DNA from 3 places in the Microbacterium sulfonylureivorans genome. Region 3 is predicted to be linked to each of the others. Evidence: predicted binding sites of a transcription regulator. Region 3 holds the regulator's gene; each other region holds the start of a gene.
What was found. The regulator HspR, encoded in region 3, represses chaperone genes until heat shock. The targets are predictions, from matches to a motif close to AAGTTGAGTCNNNNNGACTCAACTT.
Positions count from the first base shown of each region.

Region 1: EER34_RS14440 (ATP-dependent Clp protease ATP-binding subunit) is a predicted target of HspR. The motif match lies at 1,380-1,404, and genes of this name have one in related genera.
Region 2: EER34_RS02700 (Hsp20/alpha crystallin family protein) is a predicted target of HspR. The motif match lies at 2,397-2,421, and genes of this name have one in related genera.

Region 1 covers NZ_RJAD01000003.1:200,617-204,514, reverse strand. The annotation lists gene EER34_RS14455 (NAD(P)-dependent alcohol dehydrogenase) at 1-497, shown strand, start outside; gene EER34_RS14450 (VOC family protein) at 526-900, opposite strand; gene EER34_RS17560 (hypothetical protein) at 983-1,177, opposite strand; gene EER34_RS14440 (ATP-dependent Clp protease ATP-binding subunit) at 1,449-3,898, shown strand, end outside.
Region 2 covers NZ_RJAD01000001.1:601,687-605,584, reverse strand. The annotation lists gene EER34_RS02715 (acyl-CoA dehydrogenase) at 1-227, shown strand, start outside; gene EER34_RS02710 (bifunctional PIG-L family deacetylase/class I SAM-dependent methyltransferase) at 224-1,606, shown strand; gene EER34_RS02705 (glycosyltransferase family 2 protein) at 1,603-2,343, shown strand; gene EER34_RS02700 (Hsp20/alpha crystallin family protein) at 2,473-2,925, shown strand; gene EER34_RS02695 (CinA family protein) at 3,147-3,617, shown strand; gene EER34_RS02690 (YajQ family cyclic di-GMP-binding protein) at 3,739-3,898, opposite strand, start outside.
Region 3 covers NZ_RJAD01000001.1:1,250,575-1,254,472, forward strand. The annotation lists gene EER34_RS05510 (DUF2252 domain-containing protein) at 1-1,239, shown strand, start outside; gene EER34_RS05520 (heat shock protein transcriptional repressor HspR) at 1,514-2,002, opposite strand; gene EER34_RS05525 (DnaJ C-terminal domain-containing protein) at 2,041-3,039, opposite strand; gene EER34_RS05530 (nucleotide exchange factor GrpE) at 3,055-3,663, opposite strand; gene dnaK (molecular chaperone DnaK) at 3,666-3,898, opposite strand, start outside.

The sequences.
Region 1 (3,898 bases), on a different contig from region 3:
TCAACGGCGGTTCGGGGGCGGTCGGCTCGTCGGCGATCCAGCTCGCCGCCCACGCAGGCGCCCGGGTGACGGCGGTCACGAGCGGTCGCAACGCCGACCTCGTCCGGTCGCTGGGGGCCGATCGCGTGATCGACTACGAGCGGGAGGACTTCGCCGCCGGAGACGAAACCTGGGACGTCGTCGTCGAGTGCGTCGGCAACGCCCCCTTCACACGGGTCGAACGCGTCCTGAAACCTGGAGGCACGCTCCTGCTCGTCATCGCCGACGGTCCGGCCATGCTCCGCGAGAAGGGTCAGTCGCGCCGCTCGGGGCGCCGTGTCACCCACGAGGGGACGCTCTTCGGCAAGCCCGTCGTCGAGCGACTCGTCGAACTCGCCGCCGCGGGCGCGGTGCGCCCGGTGATCGACCGGACGTTCGAGCTCGACGACATCGTCGCCGCTCACCGGTACGTCGACACCGGCCGCAAGCGCGGCGCCGTCGTGCTTCGCCTGCCGTGACGGTCGCCCGCTCGCGACGACGCTCCGCTCAGACCCCGTAGTCGGGGAGCTCCTGCAGCGTCCAGGTGTTGCCGTCGGGGTCGTCGAACGTGACGAAGCGGCCCCACGCCTGCTCGTCGACCCCCTGCGCGTCGACGCCGAGCCCGCGCAGGTGCGCGAGCGCCTCGTCGGCGTCGGGGACGACGACTTGGATCGTGTTCTGCTGCCCGGGCTCGAGGTCGACCCCGAGGCCCGTCCCGAACGCGATCGAGCACGCCGAGCCCGGCGGTGTCAGCTGCACGAAGCGGAGCCCCTCGGTGGGGGTCTGGTCGTGGTCGGCGTGGAAGCCGATCTTCACGTAGAAGTCCTTGGCCCGGTCGACGTCGGTCACCGGCACGAAGATCAGCTCGATCTTCCAATCCATGGTGCTGCCTCCTGTGTATCGACGGACGCGCCCGCGCCCGCGACCGACGCTACGCGCGACCCCGGACACCGGGCGGCCGCGATCACCACCCCGTCGTCAGCACCCGGTCCAGCGCGTCGACGAGCGCGTCCGCGCTCTCTCTCGTGAAGCACATCGGCGGCTTGATCTTCAGGATGTTCTGATGGTCGCCGGTGGGCTGGGCGATCACGCCGAGCGAGCGCAGGCGCCTGCAGATCGCCGCGGTCTCGGCCGTCGCGGGCGCGCGACGATGCCCCACTGCTCCCGCGCCAGGCGCCCGGCCGTGGCGGCCGCGATGTCGGGAGGAGCGGGCTGCACCATCGGCGTCGCGGAGTCGGGCGTGCTGTCGGTGGGGCTGTCGCTCATGTCGGTCCTGTCGCAGAGGCTGGGACGAGGCTACCGGGCCAGGGGGCTCCCCGAGAGGGACGCGGCCCGGGAATACACTCCGCTGGGTGCGGTTTAAGTTGATACGGCTGTACTCAAGTTCTTAGACTTGACAGTCCTCCACTCAACTTCCAGGGAGAAACGGAATGCCCGAAGACTTCACCCCCTCCGCCGGCGCCGACGAGAACGGCGGCTCGTTCGACGAGTTCCTCGCCCGGTACCTGGCGGGGGAGCGCGCACGTGCGGAACGGTCGATCGACCTCAGCCGATTCCTCGGTGCGCGCACCCAGGAGCTGCTCCAGCGCGCCGGAAGGTTCGCGCTCGCGCGCGGCCAGCGCGAGCTCGATGCCCTGCACCTGCTGCGCGTCCTCGTCGAGGAGGCGCCCGCACGCGACGCGGTCGAGCACATCGGAGCCGATCCCCGGGCCATCCTCCGCGCCACCGACGAACGCCTCCCTGCGGCGTCGTCCGCAGCCGACGTCGACGGAGCGGTCATCACCCCGTCCGTTCAGCGCGCGCTGTTCCACGCGTTCCAGGTGGCGCGCTCGTCGGGATCGACCTACGTCGACCCCGAGCACCTCTTCTTCGCCCTGGTCCTTGCCCAGGACACCCCCGCCGGTCAGGTCCTTGCGCGCGCCGGCGTGACGGCCGAGGCCCTCACCCAGGGACTGCGCGAGACGGTCACGGCAGGCGGATCGTCGCCGACGGACGAGGACGCGGATGCCGCGGCATCCGACACGCCTCTGCTCGACACCTACGGCACCGACCTGACGGCTCTCGCCCTCGCCGGCGGGCTCGACCCGGTGATCGGACGCGCCGACGAGATCGAGCAGACGATCGAGATCCTGAGCCGTCGCACGAAGAACAACCCGGTGCTCGTCGGCGAGGCCGGCGTCGGCAAGACCGCGATCGTGGAGGGGCTCGCGCAGGCGATCGTCGACGGCGGGGTCCCCGAGCAGCTGCTCGACAAGCGCGTGATCGCCCTCGACCTCCCGGCGATGCTCGCCGGCACACGCTACCGCGGCGACTTCGAGGAGCGGCTGACGAAGACGATGGACGAGATCGCCGCGCACAAGGGCGAGCTGATCGTGTTCATCGACGAGGTGCACACGGTCGTCGGCGCGGGCGGCGCCGGCGACGGCGGCATGGACGCCGGCAACATCCTCAAGCCCCGGCTCGCGCGCGGCGACCTCCACCTGGTGGGGGCCACGACGCTCAAGGAGTACCGCGTCGTCGAGAGGGACCCCGCGCTCGAGCGACGCTTCCAGCCGGTCAGGGTCGGCGAGCCCTCCGTCGAGGACGCCGTGCTCATCCTGCGCGGGCTGAAGCCCGCGTACGAGGAGCACCACGGCATCGTCTACACCGACGAGGCGATCCGGGCCGCCGTCGAGCTGAGCGATCGATACCTCGCCGAGCGCGTGCTGCCCGACAAGGCCATCGACCTCATCGATCAGGCCGGCGCACGGCTCCGGCTCCGCCTGGGCGCGAAGGCCGACGTCAGCGGTCTGATCGAACGCCTCGCGACACTCGAAGCAGACAAGAACGCCGCGGTCTCGGCCGAGCACTACGAGGAGGCATCGCGCATCCGCGACCAGATCGCCGACGTGCAGGCCCGGCTCGACGAGGCCACGGCCCGCCCTGCGGCGGGCGCGGGGGTCGACGCGGTCGTGGACGAGCCCGAGATCGCCGCCGTGATCAGCCGGGCCACCGGCATCCCGGCGAGCCGCCTGACCGAGACCGAGCGCGAGCGGCTGTCGGCACTCGAGGACGAGCTGCACGATCGCGTGATCGGCCAGGATGACGCGGTCGCCGTGGTCGCGAAGGCCGTGCGCCGCAACCGCACCGGCATGGGCGACGCTCACCGGCCGGTCGGTTCGTTCCTCTTCCTCGGTCCGACGGGCGTCGGGAAGACGGAGCTCGCGAAGGCTCTCGCGGGATCGCTGTTCGACGACGACACCGCGGTGATCCGCTTCGACATGAGCGAGTTCGGCGAGCGGCACACCGTGTCGCGCCTCGTCGGGGCTCCTCCCGGGTACGTCGGCTACGACGAGGCCGGGCAGCTCACCGAGCGCGTCCGCCGCAACCCGTACTCGATCGTGCTGTTCGACGAGATCGAGAAGGCGCACCCCGACGTGTTCAACCTGCTGCTGCAGGTGCTCGACGAGGGGCGCCTGACGGACGGGCAGGGGCGCACCGTCGACTTCCGCAACACCGTGGTCGTCATGACGTCGAACATCGGCAGCGAGTTCCTCGCCTCGCGCGGCGGCGCCATCGGCTTCATCGCCGACGGCGGCGGAGCGACCGGGTTCGGCTCGGACCGAGACCTGCGCGACCGCGTCATGGGCCGGCTCCGTGAGGCGATGCGGCCGGAGTTCCTCAACCGCATCGACGAGATCGTGCTGTTCCGCAAGCTCGAGAAGCCGCAGCTGCGGCAGATCGTCGGGCTCCTGCTCGGAGCCTCCGAGGCGCGGCTGTCCAAGCGAGAGGTCGAGCTGACGGTCACGGATGCCGCGACCGAGTGGCTCGCCGAGCACGGCTACGAGCCCGAGTACGGCGCCCGCCCGCTGCGCCGCCTGATCCAGCGCGAAGTCGACGA
Region 2 (3,898 bases), 650 kb from region 3:
ATGTCGACATGCGACTGCTCGCGGAGCGGGTCCGGACGATCACCGTCGACGCGGCGACGCTGACCCTCGCAGAGGCTGATGCCGCGCTCGGGCCTCGGCCGCTCGTGGCGGACGAGCAGTATGCCCGGCGCGTGGCGGATCTGCACCTGTATCTGCGGCAGCACCACGGTCTCCGGGATGCCGCGCGCCTTGGACGCCTCGTCCTGGAGTCGGAGGATGCGCAGTGAGCGTCCGATTCAGTCATCTCGATCCCGGCACTCCCGAATCCGACTGGCAGGAGGCGCTTCGCGCACGCACCCTCGTCGATCTCGAGGACGACGTCGACTTCCTCGTCGTGGTGGCGGCGCACCCCGACGATGAGACGCTCGGTGCCGCCGGGCTGATGGCGCGCGCGTCGAGCAGGGGCACCCCGGTCGTGGTCGTGGTCGCGAGCGACGGCGAGGGGTCGCACCCCATGTCGCCCACTCATACGCCCGAGCAGCTGTCCTCGCTTCGGCGCCGGGAGACCGAAGAGGCGGTCTCACGGGTCGCGCCGGGCAGCGACATCCGCTTCCTCGGCCTTCCCGACGGCGAGCTCCACGAGCACACCGCCCGCCTGCGCGCGCAGCTGGTCGCCGTCGTCGACGGTGCGCCGGCTGCATCGGCCGACCGGGTGATCGTCGCCGCGCCCTGGTCGGGTGACGGCCATCGTGACCACCGCATCGTGGCAGAAGTGGTCGCCTCGGTCTGCGCGCCTCGCGGACTTCTCCACGTCGCGTACCCGATCTGGGCGTGGCACTGGGGAGGGGCGGACGACGTTCCCTGGGTGCGAGCGAGGGTTCTCCGCCTTCGCGACGAAGAGAGGGAACGGAAGCGGCGGGCGATCGCATGCCACACGACTCAGATCGAAGCCCTTTCGTCGCAGCAGGGGGATGAAGTGCTCCTCCACGCCGGAATGAGGTCGCACTTCGAACGGGATGTGGAGGTCTTCCTCGGAGAGCGCGAGGAGCCGGCTGTCTCGGACGGGCTCGACGCCGCGTGGTTCGACGCGTTCTACGACCGCAACGGCGATGACCCGTGGGGATTCGAGACCCGCTGGTACGAGGAGCGCAAGCGTGCGATCCTGCTCGCATCCTTGCCGGAGTCCCGCCTCGGCGCCGTGCTCGAGGTGGGCTGCGCGACGGGCATCCTGACCGCGGAGCTCGCCCGGCGCTCTGAGCGAGTCGTGGCGATGGATGCCGCCGAAGCGGCCGCGGCGAAGGCTCGGGAGCGACTGCGCGGCGACCCACGGGTCACCGTGCTGCGCGCCGCTGCGCCCGACGACTGGCCGATCGGCGAGTTCGACACCGTCGTGCTCTCGGAGGTCGGCTACTACCTTTCAGGACCGGACCTGCGGCGCCTGCTCCATCACATCGCAGGTTCGCTGAGTGAGCGCGGGTGCGTCGTCGCCTGCCACTGGCGCCATCCGGTTGCGGAGTATCCGCTGTCCGGCGACGACGTGCACGACGCCCTGAACGAGATGATCGGGTGGCAGACCCTTGTCTCCCACCGCGAGCGCGACTTCGTCCTCGAGGTCTTCGCGCCGCTGACCGCGGTGTCCGTGGCGGAACGCGAGGGTCTCGTATGAAGCGTCCCGTCGTCGAGGCGATGGTCGCGGTCATCCCCGTTCGCAATGAGGCGGACCTGCTCGAACCCAGCCTGGTTGCGCTCGCCTCGGCCGTGCAGGCGGCGCGGGAGGCGCGGCTGCGCTGCGAGGTCCGGATCGTGCTGGATGCCTGTACGGACGCCTCCGCCGAGATCGCCATCGCATCGGGTTTTCCCGTGCTGCACTGCGACGCGGCGCGGGTCGGTGCCGCGCGGCGGCACGGCATCGCCGCCGGGCTCCGGGCGCTGGACGACCTCGACGCCGATCGCGTATGGATCGCCAACACCGATGCGGACTCGCGCGTGCCGCCTCACTGGCTCACACATCAGCATGCGACGTCCCGCGTTGCGGACATATGGCTCGGCACCGTGCGTCCTGACTTCGCCGACCTGTCACCGATCCAGCGCGAGCACTGGCTGCGGACGCACCCGCGGGGAAGGACGAACCTCAACATCCACGGCGCCAACCTGGGGTTGCGTGCACAGTCCTACATCGAGGCCGGCGGGTTCGCGTCCATCGGTGAGCACGAGGACGTCGACCTCGTGTCACGGTGCCGCGCGCTCGGCGCAGTCATCCTCGGAAGCGACGCGGCCGAGGTGCTCACCTCGGGACGCTTCGTGGGCAGGTCTCCCGGGGGATACGCGGAGTTCCTGCGCGGACAGGCGTCTGAACTCATTGCGGATTCGTCGGGGGAATCCTTGCCGCGAGGAGCGTCGTGACGGTCGTACGCCGAGAACCTGGCACTCTCCTACGTCGAGTGCTAATCTGAATTTAGTTGAGTCGCATCGACTCAACTTCGATTGCGCCGCTCGGGCGAGGTGCTCGGGCGATGAGAGAAGGAGATGACAATGGCCAGCTACGACCCGTTCCGTGACCTCGACCGTCTTGCGTCGACGCTTCTCGAAACCCGACGAGGGCCGCGGCGGATGCCGATGGACCTGTACCGGGATGGCGACCACTACGTGCTCGACGCCGACCTGCCCGGTGTCGACCCCGGCTCGGTGGACATCGATGTCGACGGACAGCTGCTGACGATTCGAGCCGAGCGGACCCTTGCGTCCGGCGATGGAGTGAAGTGGATCACACGCGAGCGCGAGGCGGCGACGTTCGTCCGGCAGCTCAACCTCGGACAGGGCATCGACACCGATCGCATCAGCGCGTCCTACGACAACGGAGTGCTGTCTGTCACGATCCCGGTGAGCGAGAAGGCCAAGCCCCGACGCATCGAGGTTGCCACCGCAGACGCGCCCGGCACCATTCGGGCGCACGAGTCCGACGCTCCGCAGCCGATCGAGCAGTAGTCCATCGTCGTACTGGTGCGGGGCCGGAGACGACTCGGCCCCGCACCGGTCGACGCACGATTTCACCCGGTGTCCGAGGGGGAGACCATGGGAATGTCAAGCCCTCACCGGCGCCATCGAGCACCGGGCGCCTGCGTGAGAACATGCTGACGGTGATGGCAGAGCTGAGCGCGTCGACCGAGCAGTTCCGGATCGTGCCGGCGCAGGAGCGGGGATAGGTCATGCGGGACGACGTCGAACGCCTCGCCCGGCTGTGCCGGGCACGTGACGTGAGCGTCGCGGTCGCCGAATCGCTCACTTCCGGCCTCCTCGCGAGCGCGGTGGGAAGCGGCCCGGAGGCGGGCGATTGGTTCTGCGGTGGAGTGGTCGCGTACCGCACCGAGGTCAAGGTGAGCCTGCTGGGAGTTGCGCGCGGAGTCGACCCCTGTTCGGAAGCCTGTGCCCGCCAACTCGCCCGCGGGGCGAGGGCCCTGCTGCACGCCGACATCAGTGTCGCGACGACCGGTGTCGGCGGACCCGACCCCGAGGGCGGTCATGAGCCGGGCACCGTCTATCTGGGATGGGCGACGGCTGACGACGACGGTGCGCTGTTCCTGAACCTGACCGGCCCTCCTGAGCGCGTCCTCGCCCGCGCCGTCGACGAGAGTCTCGTCCTCCTGGGAGATCTCGCCGGTCGCGCATCGTCCGGCTGACCGGCCGATCGCGATCCATCACACTCGAGCGACGCGTGCGGCTGCGACGACGCTGTGCGTCATCTGTCGAGGCGGGAACACACTCAGACGCCTGCGGAGAGCCCCAGGTCAGCGGCGAGCGCTACCGGTAGTTGATGAACTGGAGGTCGACCTCGAGGTCGGCCGCCTTGAGGAGGCGCTGTACCTCCTGGAGGTCGTCGCGGCTCTTCGACTGCACGCGCAGTTCGTCGCCCTGGATCTGAGACTTGACCGACTTGGGGCCTTCGTCGCGGATGAGCTTG
Region 3 (3,898 bases):
CAGGACTCGACGCGTGTGCCCGAGCTCGTGCCCATTCGCACGCAGCGCATGGCCGAGAGCGCGTTCGCGTTCTACCGGGGAACGGCGGCCCTCATGGCGGCCGACCTCGCACGGTCGCCCAGCAGCGGCCTCGACGTCGGGTCATGCGGCGACGCGCACGTCTCGAACTTCGGGCTCTTCGCCTCGCCGCAGCGAACGCTCGTGTTCGACCTGAACGACTTCGACGAGTCGGCGTGGGCGCCGTGGGAGTGGGACGTCAAGCGTCTCGTGACGAGCATCGTCATCGCAGGACAGTCGACCTCCCGCGACGACAAGGTGGTGCGGGATGCCGCGCTCGGCGCCGTGCGCACCTACGCGCGGGCCCTCGGCAACGGCGCGAAGCGCAGCCCGCTCAAGCGGTACTACGACCACTTCGATGCCGCCGCCGGGTCAGACTCCCTCGACCCCGAGTCCGCGGAGGCGCTCCATAAGGCGGTGAAGGACGCCGAGAAGCGCACAGCCGCCCGTGCCGTGAAGAAGCTCACCACCCGCGACGAGTCCGGCCGGCTCACGTTCATCGAGCTTCCCCCGACGATGACGCACGTCGACCCGCGCATCGAGCTGCGCATCAACGAGTACGTGGAGGTCTACCAGCAGTCCGCGAACATCGACATCCGCGTGCTGCTGCAGAAGTACCACGTGACCGACATCGCCCGGCGCGTGGTCGGCGTGGGCAGCGTCGGCACTCGCTGCTACCTGATCTCGCTCGCCGACGGCGACGACAACGCGCTGATCCTCCAGGCCAAGGAGGCCGGGCAGAGCGTGCTCATCGAGTACGGCGGTGTCGAGCAGCCCGACGGCGTCGGGCGGTTCATCGAGGCCAACGGCGAGGGCGGCCGGGTGGTCGCCATGCAGCGGATCCTGCAGGCGGTGTCGGATCCCTTCCTCGGGCACCTCACCGGCTCGCCCCCGGACGGCGCCCCGGAGCGCTCGTTCTACGTGCGTCAGTTCCACGACAAGAAGGGCGGCTTCGACGTCGACACCCTCGAGGACGCCGCCTTCGGGTGGTACGCGGACGCCTGCGCCACCACGCTCGCCCGCGCCCACGGCCAGTCCCCCAACGCCGCCGTGGTCGCCGGATACATCGGCGGCGGGCGCGTCGCCGGAGAGGCGATCCTGGAGTGGTCGTACGCCTACGCCGATCTGTCCCGCGCGGACTGGCAGCTGTTCCGGAAGCACCGGAGCGTCGACGCCGCCTGACGCGCGGCGTGCGCACCGGGCGCAGCAGTCAGGACGGGTTCACGGCGAGCCACTCCGTCGCGACCCGCTTGGGCGCCCGCAGCAGCCACGCGTCGATGACGACCTCGCACAGGTGGTCGGGGTCGTGCGCCACATCGCGCCACCGCGATGGCCGTCGACGCCCTCGTGCGTCTCGGGCAGCGCCCGCACGATCGCCCGCACGTCGTCGAAGGTCGGCAGGCCTGAGTCGTGGCCCGTGCGTCCGACGCGCCGGAGGGCGAGCGGATGCCGCGGCTCAGCCCTGCGGCGGAGCGTCGCCGGGTGCGGCACCCGCATCCGCCTCGCCCCGCTCGAGCTGCTGACGCGGCCGCCACACGACGAGCTCGGTGGCGCGACGCACGCGGGTGCCGTGGCGGAGCGTGACCACCGACCCGGTGCTTCCCGCCGCGAAGACGCGCGCTCCGGGGCGACGCTCGAGCTCGGTGCGCACGCGCTCCTCGAGGTCGCGCACGCGCACGTGGAGCTCGCGGACGCGGTCTTCGAGCTCGAGGATGCGCGCGATCGCGGGAAGCCCGATGCCGTCGGACGACATGCGCGCGACCTCTCGGAGCTGCGCCACGTGGCGCAGCGAGTAGCGGCGGGAGCCGCCCGGCGTGCGAGCGGGCACCACCAGCCCGAGCCGGTCGTACTGGCGGAGGGTCTGCGGGTGCATGCCCGACAGCTCGGCGGCTACGGCGATCGCGAAGATCGGAGCGTCGTCGTCGATGTCGTGCTGCTCGCCCATGTCACCCGCCTCCCTGTCGCTTCAGTCTCCCATTGCGGTCAGCCGCGTGCCTTCGCCATGAGGTCGGCACGCGGATTCTCCTTCGGTTCGAGCTCGTGGTATCGCTCGAGCGCCTCGCGCGCGGCATCGTCGAGGTGCGACGGCACCGCGACCTGGACCTCGGCGAGGAGGTCTCCGGTGCCCTTCGCGGTCTGCACGCCACGACCCTTCACCCGCAGCACGCGACCCGACGGCGTTCCCGGCGCCACCCGCAGCTTGACGGGGTCTCCCCCGAGCGTGGGCACCTCGATCGTCGCACCGAGCGCCGCCTCGGTGAACGTCACCGGGATCGTCACGCGCAGGTTGAGGCCGTCGCGGGCGAACACCGGATGCGGCCGCACGGCGACCTGCACGACCACGTCGCCGGTCTCGCCGCCGTCCGGAGACGGATGCCCGCGGCCCCGGAGGCGGATCTTCTGCCCGTCGGACACGCCGGCAGGGATCTTCACCTTGAACGGGCGACCGTCCTCGCCCTGGAGCGTGATCGTCTCGCCTTTCGTGGCCGTGATGAAGTCGATCGTCGTGCGCGCCGTGACATCCGCACCGCGGGTCGGACCGCCGTAGCCGCGATAGCCGCCGGTGGACTGACCGAAGCGGCCCGTGCCGAAGCCGGCGCCGCCCTGCTGCTGGTTGAACATCGAGAAGATGTCGTCGAAGTCCTCGCTCTGGTAGCTGCTGCCACCGCGGCCCTGGTTGAACATGCTGAAGACGTCTTCGAAGCCGCCCGCACCGCCCTGGCCGCCCGCGGTGAAGCGCGCACCGGAGCCCATGGCCCGGATCTGGTCGTACTCCTTGCGCTGCTCCGCGTCGGAGAGCACCGAGTACGCCTCGCTGACCTCCTTGAACTTCGCCTCTGCCGCGGCATCGCCCTGGTTGGAGTCGGGGTGGTACTTCCGCGCGAGCTTGCGGTACGTCTTCTTGAGATCAGCGTCGCTGACGTCCTTCGAGACGCCGAGGATCGTGTAGAAGTCCTTGTCGAACCAGTCCTGACTGGCCATCGATGCTCCTCCGGCCTACTCGGCGGGCACCGCGACGACGACCTTCGCCGGGCGGAGCTCGACCGAGCCGAGGCGGTAGCCGACCTCGACGACCTCGAGGATCGTCGCCGCCTCCACGCCGGGGGTCGGGGCCTGGAAGATGGCCTCGTGGTGCTGCGGGTCGAACAGCTCTCCCGCCTCGCCGTACGTCGACAGGCCCATCCGCTCGGCGACGCCGCGCAGCTTCACGGCGATCGCGGCGAACGGCGTGCCCTCCTCGAGGTCGCCGTGCTTGTCGGCGCGGTCGAGGTCGTCGAGCACCGGCAGCAGACCCTTGGCGACCGCGCCCTGGGCGCGCTCCACCTCGACCTCGCGCTGCTCCTCGGTGCGGCGCCGGTAGTTCGCGTACTCGGCCTGCAGGCGCTTGAGGTCGTTAAGCAGCTGCGACTCGAGGTCGGCGATCACGGCGTCCTCGGCCGCGGCATCCGCGTTCTGCGCCGCGCCGAGGATGTCGTCCACCGTGAGCTCTTCACCGTCGGAATCCGGTCCGTCCTGCGGGACGGGGCCGGAGGCGCGAGCCTCCGACCCCTCCTCGTCAGGGCGGACCTCGTCGCCGTTCGGCTCTTCGAAGTCCTTGTCGGCCATGGTTACTTCTTCTCGTCCTCGTCGTCGATGACCTCGGCGTCGACGACATCCTCATCGGAGTCGGCCGAGCCGGCGCCCTCGGCGGGCTGATCGGCGGTCGGAGCGTCCTGCGGGGCTGCCTGGCTGGAGGCGTAGATCGCCTCGCCGAGCTTGCCCTGGCTCTGGTTGAGCTTGTCGAACGCAGCCTTCACCGCGTCGTCGTCGTCACCGGCGAGCGCCGTCTTGAGCGCGTCGA